2 linked regions of the Aliamphritea ceti genome follow. The protein of the gene in region 1 interacts with the protein of each later gene in a pairwise test. Links are inferred from orthologs where the notes say so. Each region holds a gene or a part of one and is shown in the gene's direction. Other genes may lie near its edges. The genes, in order: trkA and ptsN.

Region 1 (9,316 bases):
ACCACTGATGAATCGGCGCATCCTTTGATTCCTTGTTTTACAGCAGCTGCTCCAATAAACCGTCAAAAACATGTAAAAACACGTCAGACGCTGCTGAATTAATAGATTTTAGTCACTCAGAGCATAGTATCGACAATGCATTGCGTATCGATATCAGTATAATATTGATTCTTGCGATTAAGCGCGCGTTTTTCAACCATTTCTTTACAGTAGCAGTCATGGCCCTATTACCTATTCTTGAGTTTCCAGATCCACGCCTTCGCACCCTTGCGGAGCCAGTTACCGAATTCAATGACGAGTTACGCCAACTGGTCAAAGATATGTTTGAAACTATGTACGACGCACCAGGCATTGGTCTGGCAGCGACTCAGGTGAATGTTCATCAGCGTATCATCACTATCGATCTATCCGAAGAGAAGAACGAGCCAATGGTGATTATTAACCCTGTTGTTGAGCCTCTGACCACAGAAACCGACAAAATGCAGGAAGGCTGCCTTTCTGTGCCGGGCTTCTATGAAAACGTCGTGCGGCCTAACAAAGTCCGTTTGACCGCCCATAATGAGCATGGTGAAGAATACACAATGGAAGCCGATGAGCTGCTGGCTGTATGCATTCAGCATGAAATTGATCATCTGGATGGCAAGCTTTTTGTTGACTACCTGTCTCCGCTGAAACGCAACCGTATTCGCAGTAAGCTGGAAAAAGCTCACCGCCAACACGTATAAGGGACGCTCATGTCTGACTCAGCCAAGGGATTGCGGATAGTTTTCGCCGGAACCCCGGACTTTGCCGCCACTAATTTACAGGCTCTGATAAATGCCGGTCATAACGTTATTGGCGTTTACACCCAGCCTGACCGACCGGCAGGGCGGGGGCGCAAACTCAAGCCCAGCCCGGTAAAGCAAGTCGCCCTGGATAATCAGTTAGATGTGTTTCAGCCCCTGAACTTTAAAGAAGAAGGCGCGCTGGATATTCTGCAAAACCTGCAGGCCGACCTGATGGTCGTCGTTGCCTACGGCATTTTACTTCCCAAAGTCGTACTGGAAGCACCTCGTCTTGGCTGCATTAATGTTCATGCTTCACTGCTTCCACGCTGGCGTGGCGCTGCGCCGATACATCGCGCGGTATTAGCAGGGGATACTGAAACAGGCGTCACAATCATGCAGATGGACGAAGGCCTGGATACCGGAGGTATGCTGTTAAAAAGCAGCTGCGCAATTAACCCCTGTGAATCCAGCGGTGAACTGCATGACAAGCTGGCAGTCATTGGCGCTGAAGCTCTGCTAAAAAGCCTTCCAGGACTGGCAGACAGCAGCCTTATAGCTGAGCCTCAGGACAACGAGCAAGCAAATTATGCTCACAAGCTTGAAAAGGCCGAAGGCTCTATCGACTGGCAACAAAGCGCTACAAGAATTGCCAGACAAATTTGCGGCTTATCCCCCTGGCCAGTTGCCTATACTCAGCTGAACGGCGAAACCATGCGCATATGGCAAGCTGAAGTAAGCGATCAGACAACTAACGCTGCCGCCGGATCAGTCGTCAGTACAGATAAAAAGGCTATTCACATCGCCTGTGGTGAAGGTGTACTTAGCTTATTGCATATTCAACTGCCAGGCAGTAAAGCTATGCCAACGTCTGCTGTACTCAACTCTAAACGTGATTTATTCGCCGACGGCATGCAGCTGGGATAAACCAAATATATGAACAGTCGCGCTATTGCCGCTCAGACTCTGACACCTATTTTGCTACAGAAAGCATCGCTGAATACCGAGTTGAGCAAAGGCCTCAACAGAGTGGCAGAACGGGACAGAGGGCTTCTCCAACAGCTTTGCTATGGTACACTACGCAACCTTCCACGTTTGCAGGCGCTCACTAACCATATGCTTAAGAAACCTTTTAAGCAGCAGGAACAGGATCTTCAGGCGCTGTTGATGCTAGGCATGTATCAGCTACTTGAAATGCGAATACCACCTCATGCCAGTATTGGTGAAACCGTTGAAGCATGCGTCCAGCTAAATAAACCATGGGCGAAAGGCCTACTAAACGGCGTTCTCCGTCGCTTGCAGCGCGAACAGGAAAGTATCTTTTCAAACCTGGAAAACGAGCCTGAGTTTCGCTTCAATCACCCGACCTGGATAATCGACAAGTTACGTCATAACTGGCCAAATCACTGGGAATATATTCTCGAGCAGAATAACCAGCAACCGCCTATGACGCTACGGATTAATCAGCAGCGCTGTACCCGGGATCAATATCTTGACTGGCTCGACGAAGCCGACATAGACGCTTTTGCCGGAGAGCATTCTCCACAAGCTATTCAGCTGGATGAAGCATGCGACGTTGATTTGCTCCCTGGTTTTGATGAAGGCCTTGCCAGCGTGCAGGACGAAGCCGCTCAACTCAGCGCAGAATTACTGGATTTACAGCCAGGTCAGCGCGTTCTGGACACCTGCGCAGCACCTGGCGGAAAACTCTGTCACATTGTCGAGCAAGAACCAGGTCTGAGCGCAGCAATTGGCGTAGAGCTTGAAGCTAAACGTGCTGTCCGCATTGAAGAAAACCTCCAACGCCTGCAACTCGACGCTGAAGTCATCGTTTCTGACGCTGCTTCGCAGGATTGGTGGGATGGTCAGTTATTTGATCGGATTCTGATTGATGCTCCCTGTTCTGCCAGTGGCGTTATTCGCCGTCACCCGGACATTAAAGGCCTGCGCCGCAATGAAGATTTAAAGCCTCTGGCCGATATCCAACTGGCCATCCTGAAAAATGGCTGGCAGATGTTACAACCCGGCGGCAAGCTTGTTTACGCAACCTGCTCCATATTCCCCCAGGAAAACGAACGGGTAGTTGAACGCTTTCTAAAGCAGCAAGAAGACGCAGTACACCACGATATAGAAGCCAGCTGGGGCCAGGCAAGACCTTTCGGCCGCCAACTGTTTCCGCAACCGGACGGTCACGATGGTTTCTATTACGCACTACTGAGCAAAGCAGAAAGCCCCGATAACGGCGGCGAGTGACTATTCAGCATAAAGGTAGCAGTGAGAAATGAAGATCATCATTCTCGGAGCAGGGCAGGTAGGCGGAACCTTAGCGGAAAACCTGGCCAACGAAGCAAACGATATTACCATTGTTGATACTGACATTGGCCGTTTACGTGAGTTACAGGACCGTATCGACATCCGGACCACCGAAGGTAAGGCGTCTCACCCTGGCGTACTTGAACAGGCCGGTGCACAAGATGCTGATATGCTAATTGCTGTAACAAACAGCGATGAAGTGAATATGATCGCCTGCCAGTTTGCTCACACTCTGTTCAATACGCCGACTAAAATTGCCCGGGTCCGGGAACACGATTACCTGCGACATAACCGTGAAGTTTTCTGCAACAAATCAATTCCTATTGATGTTCTTATCAGCCCTGAAGAGTTAGTTACCAAACATATTAAGCGGCTTATCGAACACCCCGGTGCACTACAGGTGCTTGATTTCGCTGACGGCAAAGCCCAGCTAGTAGCAGTAAAGGCATACTACGGTGGCCCACTGGTTGGCCACGAAATATCTTTCCTGCGCACTCACATGCCTTCTGTGGATACCCGTGTAGCAGCTATTTTTCGCCAGGGTAGCCCTATCATTCCAAAAGGCGATACCGTCATCGAAGCAGATGACGAAGTATTTTTCATCGCTGCAAAGAAAGATATTCTGTCAGTTATGAGTGAGCTTCGACGACTCGACAGCCCTTATAAACGCATTATTATTGCTGGTGGCGGCAACATCGGCGCCCGTTTGGCAAGTAGCATTGAAAGTAAGTTTCAGGTCAAAATCATTGAGCGCGACCTGAAGCGCTGTCACGATCTGGCTAAGCGCCTTGATAACACAATTGTTCTTAATGGCAGCGCCTCGGACAAAGACCTGTTGCTGGAAGAAAACATCGAGGATACCGATGTTTTCTGCGCGCTAACCAATGATGACGAAGCCAACATCATGGCGTCTATGCTGGCAAAAAGGTTAGGTGTTCGTACTGTAATGACACTGATTAACAACCCGGCATATGTTGATTTAGTGCAGGGTGGGGTAATCGATATCGCGATCTCTCCTCAGCAAACCACCATTGGCAGCCTGCTGACGCATGTTCGCCGGGGTGATGTAGCAGCAGTTCACTCTCTGCGCCGCGGGGCCGCTGAAGCTCTTGAAGCAGTTGCCCATGGCGACAAGCGCAGTTCAAAAGTAGTCGGCAAAGCCATTGAAGATATCGATCTTCCGGCCGGCACAACCATAGGTGCAATTGTCCGTAATGATCAGGTCCTGATTGCTCATGATGATGTCGTCGTTGAAAATGACGATCATGTCATCCTGTTCCTGATCGACAAGCGTAAAATTCGTGAAGTCGAGCGCCTCTTCCAGGTTGGCCTGGGCTTCTTCTGATAACCGGACGGCACTGATCTTATGCACTATAAAGTGATACTCCGCATACTTGGCATCTTGCTGATGATCTTCAGCTTCACCATGTTGCCACCGGTGTTAATTGATATTCTTCACAGCGGCCAGTCCAGTAAAGCATTCCTCACCGGTTTCCTGATTACACTGCTAACAGGCTTCATCATCTGGCTACCTGTTTATAAAGTGAAGCAGGATCTACGCACCCGCGACGGTTTCCTGATTACAGTTCTTTTCTGGTCGGTACTCGGATTATTCGGTGCGATTCCGTTTATTTTGCTTGAAGAGTTACCCCTAAGCTTTGTAGATGCTGTATTTGAATCTCTCTCCGGACTAACAACAACCGGTGCGACCGTCATTACCGGCATAGACGACCTGCCGAAAGCAATACTGTTTTACCGTCAGCAACTTCAGTGGCTGGGGGGTATGGGGATTATCGTACTCGCCGTTGCGATTCTACCAATGCTTGGCATCGGTGGGATGCAGCTCTACCGAGCTGAGACGCCAGGCCCGGTTAAGGATAGTAAGTTAACTCCACGTATTACAGAGACCGCAAAAGCTCTCTGGTACATTTATTTATCGCTGACAGTTGCCTGCGCGCTGGGTTACTGGCTGGCCGGGATGAGTCTGTTTGATGCTGTCAGTCATAGCTTTTCAACGGTAGCGATTGGTGGTTTCTCCACCCACGACGCAAGTATCGGTTACTTCGACAGCCCGCTGATTGAAGCAATCTGTATTTTCTTCATGATTATTTCAGCAGTAAATTTCGGGCTGCATTTCTTTGCCTGGCGGCAGCGGTCTATCAGTCATTACTGGCAAGATCCGGAGTTTAAGTTCTACCTTTGGATTCTCGGCTGCATCAGTTTGCTTGCATCCTTAGTGTTAATTTTCACCGGTACTTACGAACCGTTAGAGTCGATTCGAAAAGCAGTATTTGAAGTAGTCTCTATTGCCACTACAACTGGCTTCGCCACTGCCGACTTTGCACAATGGCCTGTAATGTTACCGTTTTTGTTATTCGTAGCAGCCTTCTCAGGCGGTTGTGCAGGCTCTACCGGCGGCGGTATGAAAGTTATTCGTATTCTTCTGATCCTGAAACAGGGTTCCAGGGAAATCACCCGACTAATTCACCCCAATGCGGTCATCCCCGTTAAACTTGGCAAAACACCTATCTCAGACCGTGTTCTGGAGGCCGTATGGGGCTTTTTCTCCGTATACCTCATAGTGTTCGTGATAATGCTCATAATCCTCTTAGGTACAGGCTTAGACCAGATAACTGCATGGTCTGCAGTAGGTGCAACACTGAACAACCTAGGACCCGGGCTAGGTCAGGTGGCAGCACATTACGGTGATCTAAATACTCCTGCTAAATGGGTCTTATGCTTTGCTATGCTTCTGGGCCGCCTTGAAGTATTCACTTTACTGGTACTCTTCACACCAGCATTCTGGAAGCGATAAACCAAAATGCACATATTAAAAAAGGCGCTCTGAAGCGCCTTTTTAAATTCTTATCTCTCACTAAAAAATGGAAATAATGGGAGAGAAAAGGGCAGTACATATTTAATCATATAACGATGCCTCACCTTCAGGGCGACGACCAAAACGACGATACTCCCACTGATACTGCTCTGGCACCTGACGTACGCAATACTCAACTTCCTCATTCATAGCCGTAGCTGCTTCAGTCAGATCTTTACTATTTATATTTCCAGTTGCTTTATGAAAGTGCAGTTCAAAACCTCCATCAACCCGTTTTGCATATCCGGATACAACTACAGCACCAGTCTGTGCAGCCAACTGAGGCAGTAATTTCATCGTAAAAGCTGACACGCCCATAAATGGCGCAAAAATGCCGCCAGACGCATCGGGTTCCTGATCCGGCAAAATCCCTAATACTTCATTTTTACGCAGGCACTTCACAGCCATACGTACGCCTTTTACATTTGCCGGCGCTAACTGTGTACCTACTCTTTCTCGCTTTCGACGGACAAGATCATCCATCATTTTGATTTTTGCAGGCTTATACATAACCGTCAGTTTACAATTTTCACTCAGCCAAAAATTCAGAATTTCCCAATTGCCAATATGTGGAGCAAGCAGAATAACACCTCGCCCCTCTGCAATTGCATCATCTAAAACATTGGCACCATGTACTACTTTAATTGTTTTCAAAACCCGCTCGGGCCGCCAAATCCAGGACATCCCCATTTCGCCGGCTGAGCGGCCGGTTTCCTGAAGACTCTCAGCAACTAACTCTTGTTGTGCATTGTTACTTAACTCTGGAAAGCAGGCATTTATATTTCTACGAGTATTGATGGCAGACTTACCATCACCTTTACTCATGCGTCGGCCTAGATATGCACCAAAACTTCTAGCCAGCGACAAAGGTAATAAAGACAGCAAAAATAATAAGCCAACGGCGAGGGGGCCTTTAAATTGTTTCACGTGAAACCTTTTGTCATAGAGATGAGAATTCGCAGCCATTATAATGGTTGACAGATAAGGTGAGAAATAAGAAATCCAACTTAGAACACGACCGGAGCAAAATAATGCAATACAGCGTATACCTGTCAGGTGAAATTCATACTGACTGGCGCGATAAAATCAAAGCCGCCATTAAAGAACAAAACCTGCCTATTACAGTAATGACCCCGAACACTGACCATGGCTCAAGTGATGACTGCGGTGTAAACATCCTGGGTGCAGAAGAGAACAACTACTGGAAAGACCACAAAGCAGCAAAAATTAATAGCATGCGGCACATTACTGCTATCCAGCGTGCAGATATTGTTGTCGTCCGCTTTGGCGACAAATACCGTCAATGGAACGCAGCTTTTGACGCAGGTATGGCAGCAGCACTAGGTAAATCTTTGATTGTTGAACATGCAGAAGAGCTCACGCACCCACTTAAAGAGATTGATGCTGCAGCACAAGCAACAGCAAAAAATACAGAAGAAGTAATCGAGATACTTAAATACCTGACTCTTGATTACTAAACACCTGCAAACATCAGGATGGCAGCAGCCATCCTGCACATCTCCTTTCATCCATTCTGTTCACTAATAGAAACACAAAGGCCATTATCGTAAACAACCATTCGAAATATCTGTAATTTCTTATCCGTGCACGACAGATTGCCGCCCATCAGGCCAGCAATATCATGTATAATTCTGCTCTATTTTTTTACTGTTAACCCACTATGGTGATCTCCGTGACAGACAAAGCGAGCTCAGATGCCAGCACCTTTCAAGGCTTAATCCTGGCGCTGCAAGAATACTGGTCAGATAAAGGCTGCGTTGTGGTACAGCCTCTGGATATGGAAGTAGGGGCAGGCACATTCCACCCAGCTACATTCCTGCGTTCAATCGGGCCGGAAAACTGGAACTCTGCTTACGTACAACCAAGCCGTCGTCCAACTGACGGTCGTTACGGCGACAACCCAAACCGCCTACAACACTACTATCAGTTTCAGGTAGTTATGAAGCCGTCTCCAGACAACCTACAGGAACTATACCTGGGGTCTTTGGAGCGTATTGGCATCGACACTCTGGTACATGACGTTCGCTTCGTAGAAGACAACTGGGAGTCGCCAACACTTGGCGCCTGGGGTCTAGGCTGGGAAGTATGGCTAAATGGAATGGAAGTTTCTCAGTTTACTTACTTCCAACAAGCAGGCGGCATTGAATGTTACCCAGTGACCGGCGAAATAACATACGGCCTGGAACGCCTGGCAATGTATGTTCAGGATGTTGAAAGTGTTTACGACCTGATCTGGACATACAATCCTGACGGCACGCCTGTAACTTATGGCGACGTATTCCATCAGAACGAAGTAGAGCAATCTACTTACAACTTTGAACACGCTGACGTACCTATGCTGTTCACAAATTTCGACCATTACGAAAGCGAATGCCGCAAGCTTCTGGAACTGGATACACCTTTACCATTACCTGCTTACGAACAGGTATTAAAAGCTTCTCATACATTCAACTTGCTTGACGCCCGTCATGCGATTTCAGTGACAGAACGTCAGCGCTACATTCTTCGCGTCCGCACACTGGCCCGCGAAGTTGCTCATGCATATTACGATGCACGTAAAGCACTGGGCTTCCCGATGGCATCTGAAGCCATCCGCAACGAAGTATTAGCCGCCAGTGCAGAGGAGAGCAAGTAATGGCCACGCAAGATTTTTTAGTTGAACTGGGCACGGAAGAACTGCCACCGGCAGCTCTGCAGTCACTCTCCAATGCTCTGAAGCAGGAAATCTGCAATGGCATTCAGGAACAGTTCGGTAAGCAAGTAGCTTTTGCTGACGATGATGTAAATGCATATGCAGCGCCACGCCGCCTTGCTGTTTTGATCAGCAATTTAGAAACAGAAGTACCACGCAGCAGCTTTTTTATGCAAGGCCCGCCAGCCCGTATTGCATATGATGCGGACGGTAACCCAACTAAGGCACTCGCAGGCTTCGCAAAAAAATGCGGCGCAACTGTAGAACAGCTTGAAGAAGTAGACGGCAAAATGGGTTTCCGTCAGGAAACACCTGCTAAACCGTTGATCAACGAGCTGTCCGCTATTGTTGAAAATGCCATCCAAAAACTACCTATCCCTAAGCGCATGCGTTGGGGCGCTTCACGGACTGAATTCGTTCGTCCGACAAAGTGGCTGGTTATGCTGCTTGGTGACCAGGTAATTGAAGGTGAAGTATTTGGGTTAAATCCAGGTCGCTCCACTATGGGTCATCGCTTCCATCACAACGAAGCTATCGAACTGAATAACGCTAACGAATATTTGGAAAACCTGGAAAGCGTTGGCATGGTTATCGCCGACTTCGAAGAACGCCGAGAGAAAATCCGCGCTCAGGTTGAAGCCGAAGGCGTTA
Region 2 (9,293 bases), 1.3 Mb from region 1 along the record:
GACAACGCCAACATGAATGAACTAACAGGGATAACTGTCTACAAAGGCGCAGTCAACGTTCAACAGGGCACTCTAAAAATTGAAGGAAGTACTGTCGAGTTAAAACAGGCTAACGGTGGGGTTACAAATATTAAAGCCCTTGGCTCACCCGCTCACTATGAACAAAAGCCCAATAAACAAGACCCTCTGACCCATGCCTATGGCAGTAAGCTGGATTACGATACGCTTGCAGAAGTACTGGTTATCACCGGCAAAGCTAAAGTCACTCAGGGTGGCGACGTTTTTACCGGAGACCGTATCGTATACGATATGAAAAAAAGTACCATCGAAGCCTTCAGCGACAATAAATCCTCAAACGAACGGGTAATTATGGTGATTCAGCCTAAAGCAACTCAGAGCGACACTAATTAATGAGTAGCTTAGAAGCTCTTAACCTGGCCAAGAGTTACAAAGGCCGGTCAGTTGTAAAAGATGTCTCCCTGCACATTGAACGTGGCCAGATTGTTGGGTTACTTGGCCCTAACGGCGCAGGTAAAACTACCTGTTTCTATATGATTGTCGGTTTAGTAGATGCTGACAAGGGCACTATCCAGCTCGATGGTCAGGACCTCACCAGACAAGCTATGCATAATCGTGCCCGAAAAGGCATTGGCTACCTTCCTCAGGAAGCATCCATTTTTCGGAAGCTGAGCGTTCGCAATAATATTATGGCGATTCTCGAGACCCGCCCTGAACTTAACAAACAGCAACGCGAAGAAAAACTTTCAGAGTTACTGGAAGAGTTTCACGTAACACATCTGGCTGATAGCCTAGGTATGAGCCTGTCAGGCGGTGAACGTCGGCGGGTTGAAATTGCCCGTGCGCTGGCAACCGAACCTAGCTTTATCCTGCTGGATGAACCTTTCGCTGGCGTAGACCCTATTTCAGTTACAGATATAAAAGCAACAATCAAACACCTGCAAAGTAAAAACATTGGTATTCTGATTACTGACCACAATGTTCGCGAAACTTTAGACATTTGTGAACAGGCATATATCGTCAGTGAAGGATATATCCTTGCCGCTGGCGCACCAGAAGATATACTGAGTAATCAGCAAGTGAAGCAGGCATATCTTGGCGAGCAGTTCCGTCTGTAGTTTTCACCCCTTCTTTATCTGACAGGTACAAGCAGTTATATGAAACAAGCGTTACAACTGAAGATTGGCCAGCACCTTACGATGACCCCGCAATTGCAGCAGGCGATTCGGCTGTTACAACTGTCAACGCTTGATTTGCAACAGGAAATCCAGGAAGCTCTCGACTCAAATCCAATGCTGGAAGTTGGCGAGGAAGATTCGTCCGAAAGCAATGAAGCAAAAACGGAGCACGATGCTGACTCCCCTGCCAAGCAGGAAACGACCGAAACAGTTAGCGCTGAGCCTGAAGAAACCCATGTCGCGGACAGCGACTGGAGCGAAGACATTCCAGACGAACTGGCAACTGACAGCCAGTGGGAAGACACCTTTCAGACGGCGACTCCCAGCAGCTCCACCAGCAATAACGACTTCAGTGACAGCAACTTTGAAGCTAACGACACAGCCGTTGAAACCCTTCAGGATCATCTAAATTGGCAGCTTAACCTTACGCCAATGAGCGAACTGGATCAGTTAATCGCGACGAATATCATTGATGGTATTACCCCTGATGGCTACCTGAGTATCGAACTGGAAGCGATCCACGAGCACTTTATAAGTCAGGACGACCAGTTCTTACAAGAAACTGAATTGGATGAAATTGAAGCAGTACTTCGCCGAGTACAGCAATTTGATCCACCAGGCGTTGCTGCCCGAGACTTGAGTGAATGCCTGATGCTGCAACTTAATCAGCTGCCGGCAGACACTGCTTACCTCAAAGAAACACGCAAAGTTGTCAGCCAATACCTGCCCATCCTTGGCAATCATGACTACAAATTATTAATGCGTAAAACCCGCCTGAAAGAACCTCAGTTACAGGCAGTAGTTGCTCTGATCCAGACACTTAATCCAAAACCTGGCGCCAGCATTACAACTACACATTCAGAGTATGTAATTCCTGATGTATTCGTCAGCCAAGATAAAGGTATATGGCAAGTCCGGCTAAGTCCGGAAGCATCCCCCCGCCTGCGCATAAACGACAGCTATGCAGATTTAATTAAGCGCGCAGATAACAGCCCGGATAATACCTATCTGAAAAGTCATTTACAGGAAGCCCGCTGGTTTATAAAAAGCATTCTCAGCCGTAATGAAACTTTACTCAAAGTAACCCGGGAAATTGTTGCCCGTCAGCAAGACTTCCTGGAAGAAGGCGAAGAAGCCATGCGACCAATGGTACTGCACGATATTGCCGAAGCTGTCGATATGCATGAATCAACCATTTCCAGAGTTACAACCCAAAAGTACATGCATACCCCAAGGGGTATTTTCGAACTAAAATATTTTTTCTCCAGTCACGTCAGTACCGACGGCGGTGGAACCTGTTCTTCTACTGCAATACGTGCACTGATTAAAAAACTGGTTGCAGCTGAAAGCCCTGCAAAACCACTGAGTGACAATAAGATTACTCAACTGCTGGATGAGCAGGGAATTAAAGTCGCCCGACGAACCATTGCTAAATATCGCGAGTCTTTGAACATTCCACCTTCAAATGAGCGAAAGCGTCTGGTTTAATGAAATTACGGATTATGTCCGTAATGCACTAACAAGGAGATTGCCATGCAAATCAATATTTCTGGTCACCATGTTGAACTGACAGATTCACTGAGCAACTATGTGCACAGCAAATTCAGTAAGCTGGAACGTCACTTTGACAACATCACCAATGCTCAGGTAACTCTGAGCATAGAAAAGAGCCGGCAGAAGGCTGAAGGTGATGTTCACGTAGCCGGTGGCCAACTGTTCGCGACACACGAACACGATGACATGTATGCAGCAATTGATGGCCTGATTGACAAGCTCGATCGACAGGTTATCAAACATAAAGAAAAACTTAAGAATCACAAATAGCAACGTTTCTGAAACCATATGTTAATCAAAGATCTACTCAGCCCCTCAAGAGTGCTCCACGCTCTTGAGGGCGGCAGTAAAAAACGCACCCTAGAACTCATCAGTCAAACTATCTCTCAGCAACTGGACGATCTTGAGGAAGAAGACATTTTCTCAGGCCTGATTGGTCGCGAACGCCTCGGAAGTACAGGTATTGGAGAAGGTGTTGCAATACCTCATTGCAGACTGGATAACTATAGCCAGGTCGTAGGCTGTCTTGTTCAGCTGGCCAAACCCATCGACTTTGATGCAATTGACGGCGCTCCGGTTGATTTACTATTCGTCCTGCTAGTACCGGCAGACGCCTGTGATAAGCATCTGCAGACGCTAGGTAACCTGGCCGAATTATTCAGTCAGGCAGAATTTCGCCAGCAACTGCGCAACGCACCTTCAGCTGAAGCACTGCTAGAAATCGCAACTCATTACAAGGTTGATAACTGATATGAAACTTGTGGTGATAAGCGGCCGCTCAGGGTCTGGCAAAAGCACAGCCCTCCAGGCCCTGGAAGACATTGGCTTTTATTGCATCGATAACTTGCCAGCACAGCTGTTACCACAACTGATAACCCGACCACCGGAAAAACCTAGCCAGGACGCCCCAAAGACACTGTTGGCAGTCAGCATAGATGCCCGAAACCCACTCAGTAACCTTGAAGAGTTTCCGGCAATCTTCAAAAAATTGCGGGCTAACCAACAGGTAAGCTGCGAACTTTTATACCTTGATAGCAGTGAAGAGATTCTCCTCAAACGCTACAGCGCTACGCGTCGCAAACACCCTCTTTCAGATGATCAACTCAGCTTAAAAGACGCCATCGCTTATGAGCGCGAATTGCTTAGTCCGTTAGCAGTACTCGCTGACTTACGCCTAGACACTACACGCCTCTCTCTGTATCAGCTTCGCGACAGCATCAAACTGCGCATTATGCAAAAACAGGAACAGGGGCTTTCCATACAGTTTGAGTCCTTCGGTTTCAAGCACGGCTTACCGCTGGATCTGGACTTCACCTACGATGTACGCTGCCTACCTAACCCTTACTGGCTCCCACCATTACGGGAATACACTGGCTTACAGCAACCGGTTATCGACTTCCTGAGCCAGGAAAGTGAAGTAAAAGAAATGCTCGCAGATATCACCGCATATCTGGAAAAATGGTTACCTGTTTTCGAGAAAAATAACCGTAGCTATGTCACTATCGGTATTGGCTGCACCGGCGGGCACCATCGCTCGGTATTTATTGCCGAACAGCTGACTAGCCATTTCAGACGAACTATGGATAATGTCCATGTCAGGCATCGTGAACTGCCTTAAGGAATTCAGACTCTTCAGATGCCAGCCTGGCAACTGAATAACCAGAGGTGCATATAATTTTATGCAGGAACAACAACTTACCATTATCAACAAACTCGGCTTACATGCCCGGGCTGCCGCTAAGCTGATTAACCTAACCAGCAAATTTAGCTGCGACATTCAGCTGGCTAAAGACGGCCGTCAGGTAGATGGCAAAAGTATTATGTCGGTAATGATGCTCGCCGCCAGCAAAGGCACCGAGCTGACAATCAGCACTGACGGTGAAGACGAACAGGAAGCACTTAGTGCTATTGTTGAACTGATCAACAACCGATTCGACGAAGCAGAATAACCCAGTTACTGTTCCACCTCCTGCAATCATCCCTTATCCCTTGAAAAACAATCCGCTATAATAGGCCCTCACCGGTCTTATACCGGATACTCTCTCCCGTCATTTTATCCGGTAAAGCAGAGGTACTTGATGATCGAAACCACTGAAAGAACAGATCTAGATAAACTCTCAGAAGCTGTGGAAAGTGGTGAGTTCAAGCAAATACGCTATACCCTCAACAATACTCTGCGGCCTTCTGAAGTTGCACATCTACTGGAAAAATCCCCGCCAAAAGAACGGCGCTTACTCTGGAGCCTGATTCACCAGGAGCTGGAAGCAGATGTTCTTCAGGACCTGGGGGATGACGTTCGTACTGAAATTCTCAGCCAGATGGATGCGCATGAAGTACTAGCCATTACTGAAGCCCTAGAAACTGATGACATGGCCGATGTAATCCAGCAATTACCAGAAACGCTCACCCGGGAAATTCTGCGTTCTATGGGCAGCCAGAACCGGGAACGCCTGGAAGCGGTCCTGTCTTACCCGGAAGATACAGCCGGCGGCCTGATGAATACCGATACAATTACGGTACGTCCGGATATCAGCGTAGAGACTGCACTGCGTTTTTTACGGCGGCATGATGAGTTGCCGGATATGACCGACAGCCTGTTCGTCGTGAACCGCAGAGATGAATACATCGGTAACCTGCCACTTACGCGCATGCTAGTAAGCGACCCAACGATCACTGTTCGGGAAATCATGTTCACAGATGCCGAACCCATCGAAGCTGAAATGCCCGATGATAAAGTTGCACAACTGTTTGAACAGGAAGACCTTGTATCAGCTCCTGTTGTTGACGAAAACAACAAACTTCTTGGCCGTATTACTATCGATGACGTGGTTGATGTAATACGTGAAGATGCTGATCACTCGCTGATGAGTATGGCAGGCCTGGATGATGACGAAGATACCTTCGCGCCAATCATGAAAACTACCAGACGCAGGGCTGTCTGGTTAGGCGTCAATCTGATTACTGCCTTTATAGCCTCTGCTGTCATTGGTATTTTTGAAGATACAATCGACAAGGTCGTAGCGCTGGCAGTACTCATGCCGATAGTCGCAAGTATGGGTGGTATAGCCGGCAGCCAGGCTTTAACACTGGTGATACGGGGTCAGGCACTCGGTCACGTTGAGCGCTCCAATGCAGGCTGGCTGCTTAACCGTGAACTTGTCGTCGGCACCGTAAACGGTATTCTTTGGGCGGTTGTTGTCGCCATTATTGCTGTATTATGGTTCCAGGATACCACCATAGGCCTGATTATCGGCTGTGCCATTGTTATCAACTTGATAGCCGCCGCACTCGCCGGCACTATGCTACCTATTATTCTTAAGGCCTGGGGAATAGACCCGGCACTGGCTGGTAGCGTATTACTGACAACCATTACCGATGTAGTAGGCTTCTTTGCCTTTCTCGGTCTGGCAACCTTCTTCTATAGTTAGTGGTAGATAACCGCTAACCCCTTTAGTTAAGTGGACATTATGAGTAACGAATATTTCCCAGATTCTGACGAGCAAATTAATGATGACGAGGAATGGGTATCTAAAACCCAACGCAAACGTGAAGTCGAAGCTCAACAGGAGCTAGGCGCTAAAATCACGTTATTGAACAAAGAACAGGTTGAACAGGTACCTATGAGTGATGAGCTTCGCGCAGCTATTGCCGAAGCAGCTCGCCTTCAGCCTCGCTCGGAAGCCATTCGCAGGCATTTACAATACATTGGCCGCATAATGCGTAACGAAGATACCGAAGCCATTGAGGCCGCTCTGGATCGCTTTGAAGCAGGTAAGCAGGCACACGCTCAGATCTTTAAAAAGCTGGAACGCTGGCGTGACCGTCTGATTTTAGGCGACAACAGTGATCTGCAAGCATACTTAAATGAAGATGGCGGTGCCGATATTCAGCACTTGCGTCAGCTCTTACGTAACGCTAAGAAAGAACAGGCTCAGGAAAAGCCACCAGTCGCTGCCCGCAAACTGTTCAAATACCTGCGCGAACGGGCAGAATCTCAGCTACAACTTTAAACAATGCGAACAACAGGCGCAGATTAGTTCTCAACAACACCCTGCGCCTGTTTATTACCCGACACGATCAACTCCAGCTGCGGATCACTCCAATCCCCTTCCATCCGATAACGAACCGCTGCCACCTGCTGCTTAATCTCATCACCAAATAGCTTATCAATAATAAATGCAGCACCCGCAACTTGTGGTGCGCCTAGCAACACCGCTGCTATCGTTAAATTATCAGTAACAGGTAAAGTAACCTGCATCTGCTTATTAAGCGTTTCAGTGACCAGATCTATTTCACCTGACAGCTCTATATCAGCGGATGGGCCATCCAGCGTTAGAGGCTCAACACTGGACGCAATTCCATTCTCAATACGATAACGCCCTTTCAACACATCAAAACTGACGCCTTTCGCAAACAGATCCTTAAAATCCAACCTCAAGCGACGGCCTAAAGTATTTAAATTTAAAATACCAAAAATACGCAGAAAGTTTCCGGATGTGCCACTTTCAATCAGCCGGCCTTTCTCAGCAACAAAATCAAGTCCGCCCCGCAAGCGCGCCAAACTAAATTGCCATGGTGCACCGGGCCAGAACATCTTGGTATCGGAGCGAAAAACATTTGTTTCCAGAACCTCCTGATAGCCTGCGGTCATAAGGCTCTGGCCAACATTTTCACCACGCAGACTAAGCCGCATCTCTGATTGTGAAGGCGCTCCTGCAGACCAGCGTATATCGCCTTTAATCTCTAACTGATCCATTCTTCCGTAAAGGTCATTAATAACAGTATCGCCATCCTGATTACGCAGGTTAAACCCCCACTGCCCCCAACGCTTACCGTTATAAACTAACTGATCAACCTTCACATCAGCAGCGGGAAGCTCTCCGGGCCTGATTCCAGAATCGACGAAAGGCTCAACTGCCAGCTTATTCTCGTCAGACGAGGGGATAAGCGCATCGAAATCAATATATGTCAGATCGACATCATAAGGACTATTAATATCACTATACGTAAGGGTGCCCTGCACTGCAGAACTGTCAATACTCAACCGGCGCTGCTGACCAAAATCCCGCAATCCCAGGCGAACATCTTTTAATTCCGTACCACCAAATCTCAAAGCAGTAAAAGTCATATCCAATTCAGATATCGAATCAAGCGTACCAGTCGGCATCACGGCAACTTCATTGGCAGTGGATTTTTCATCAGAAAGGAATCCACTTTTGGCCAAAAACATCTGTAGCTGCTCAACATCCAACTGTAAGACATGACCTTCCAGGCTATAGCCTTTTTTAACCGGTAATGCGGCACGATCAGCCCCAAAAATAAACCGTCCACGCTCTATGCTGTCACCCTGCAAAGCTATGGAGGCAGCTAATCGCTGTCCTAAATTAAAATTAACAATAGGCTGCTCTGCAAAATTAATGGAAAAACGTGAAGGTAGCGCCTCACCTGACGGCTTATTCAGCGGATCAAAAAAGTTCAGTTCTGTTGTTTTCAAATCACTTTCGATGCGTAAATTAGAGCAACTGGCTGTACCGCAAATATCAAGCTTTGCCTTATATGCCTGATGACCCTGCATACCCTGAAGCACTGCTACTCCAGCCCACTCTTGAATTTTCTTCAGCTCTACCTTGGAGTTTAATGTCGTGGTAGTAACAGTCCCCTGATCAGTTTCACGACTATCAATTGAAGCGGTGAAAGGCTCGTTAAATAACTCGCCTGTTAATTCTTTAGCAGATAAGCCTTTACGCTGATTATAATTAAGACGCCCGGCCAGACGGCTCAGGCTCAACTTTCGAATATCTGACTTGAGTCGGCCTGCGGATAAATCAACAGAAACATCCACATCCGGCAATGCTTTAGGATCATTTAAAGGCAGATCTAAATTAACGACAGTTTTAGCCTGTCCAGTTAAACTCCACTGCTCTAGCTCTTTGATTGGTTCTGAGAAAATATTACTGCCCAGTAAGACATTCTGAATATCACTGGCATTGCCTTCAACCCATCCCAGTACTCGTAGTTTTTCAGAACCCGGCGGCAAATATACCCATGCCTGCTGCAGCTGACTGTCTTTTAATTTTCCTTGTGTGGCATAAACTTCCAGCCCCTGCTCACGCATTAACATAGTTGCATCTGTTGCGTTCACAGCTGGCCAGTTTGTGTCATATTCTATACTGCCGTTTTTAACATCCAGGAATAGCTGTACAACTTGCGGTTCATGGCTAAATGCTGACCGGGTATTAGTATGCAGCAATAAACTGCCTTCAGTTACATGCCCCTCCTTCACGGCAGAAGCTACCCAGTTATTTAATTCATCAGAGAGCTCTTTATGCGGTATCAATGTGGGCGCCAAACTACCGTCGGCATCTTTTATACCGATCAGCAATGTCAATTCACTACGAATTTCCGGATCCAGCGGAAGATAAAGGCTCCAGCGGCCACTGGCGTTAATACCTTCTTTACGTAAGCGCACTAAATCACTGCTAAGCGTGAGTATTTGTTCTTTTACATTAAAAAAAGTTGTGCCACGGGCATAATCAAAACGCC

What was found.
Region 2: the proteins of trkA (region 1) and ptsN interact in binary tests that used the Escherichia coli proteins (3 or more experiments, as listed by UniProt). The link is inferred for Aliamphritea ceti from one-to-one orthologs.

The regions. Positions count from the first base shown.
Region 1 is NZ_AP025282.1:56,373-65,688, reverse strand. What follows is about bases 2,292-5,233. They hold trkA (Trk system potassium transporter TrkA), read left to right. Parts: upstream 2,292-3,045; coding sequence 3,046-4,422; downstream 4,423-5,233. Other genes in these bases: OCU49_RS00265 (TrkH family potassium uptake protein), read left to right, coding at 4,444-5,233; rsmB (16S rRNA (cytosine(967)-C(5))-methyltransferase RsmB), read left to right, coding at 2,292-3,017. In the rest of the region: OCU49_RS00290 (LysM peptidoglycan-binding domain-containing protein), read right to left, coding at 1-21; def (peptide deformylase), read left to right, coding at 219-725; fmt (methionyl-tRNA formyltransferase), read left to right, coding at 735-1,691; more of rsmB, read left to right, coding at 1,701-2,291; more of OCU49_RS00265, read left to right, coding at 5,234-5,892; OCU49_RS00260 (lysophospholipid acyltransferase family protein), read right to left, coding at 5,995-6,879; OCU49_RS00255 (YtoQ family protein), read left to right, coding at 6,984-7,430; glyQ (glycine--tRNA ligase subunit alpha), read left to right, coding at 7,634-8,608; glyS (glycine--tRNA ligase subunit beta), read left to right, coding at 8,608-9,316. UniProt on the Escherichia coli protein: Part of the constitutive potassium transport systems TrkG and TrkH. May regulate the transport activity of TrkG and TrkH systems. Binds to NAD(+) and NADH.
Region 2 is NZ_AP025282.1:1,351,453-1,360,745, reverse strand. What follows is about bases 1,851-4,769. They hold ptsN (PTS IIA-like nitrogen regulatory protein PtsN), read left to right. Parts: upstream 1,851-3,038; coding sequence 3,039-3,500; downstream 3,501-4,769. Other genes in these bases: OCU49_RS06185 (HPr family phosphocarrier protein), read left to right, coding at 4,430-4,699; rapZ (RNase adapter RapZ), read left to right, coding at 3,502-4,368; hpf (ribosome hibernation-promoting factor, HPF/YfiA family), read left to right, coding at 2,730-3,020; OCU49_RS06205 (RNA polymerase factor sigma-54), read left to right, coding at 1,851-2,684. In the rest of the region: lipopolysaccharide transport periplasmic protein LptA, read left to right, coding at 1-411; lptB (LPS export ABC transporter ATP-binding protein), read left to right, coding at 411-1,136; more of OCU49_RS06205, read left to right, coding at 1,176-1,850; mgtE (magnesium transporter), read left to right, coding at 4,829-6,178; ribosome biogenesis factor YjgA, read left to right, coding at 6,218-6,760; OCU49_RS06170 (YhdP family protein), read right to left, coding at 6,784-9,293. UniProt on the Escherichia coli protein: Seems to have a role in regulating nitrogen assimilation.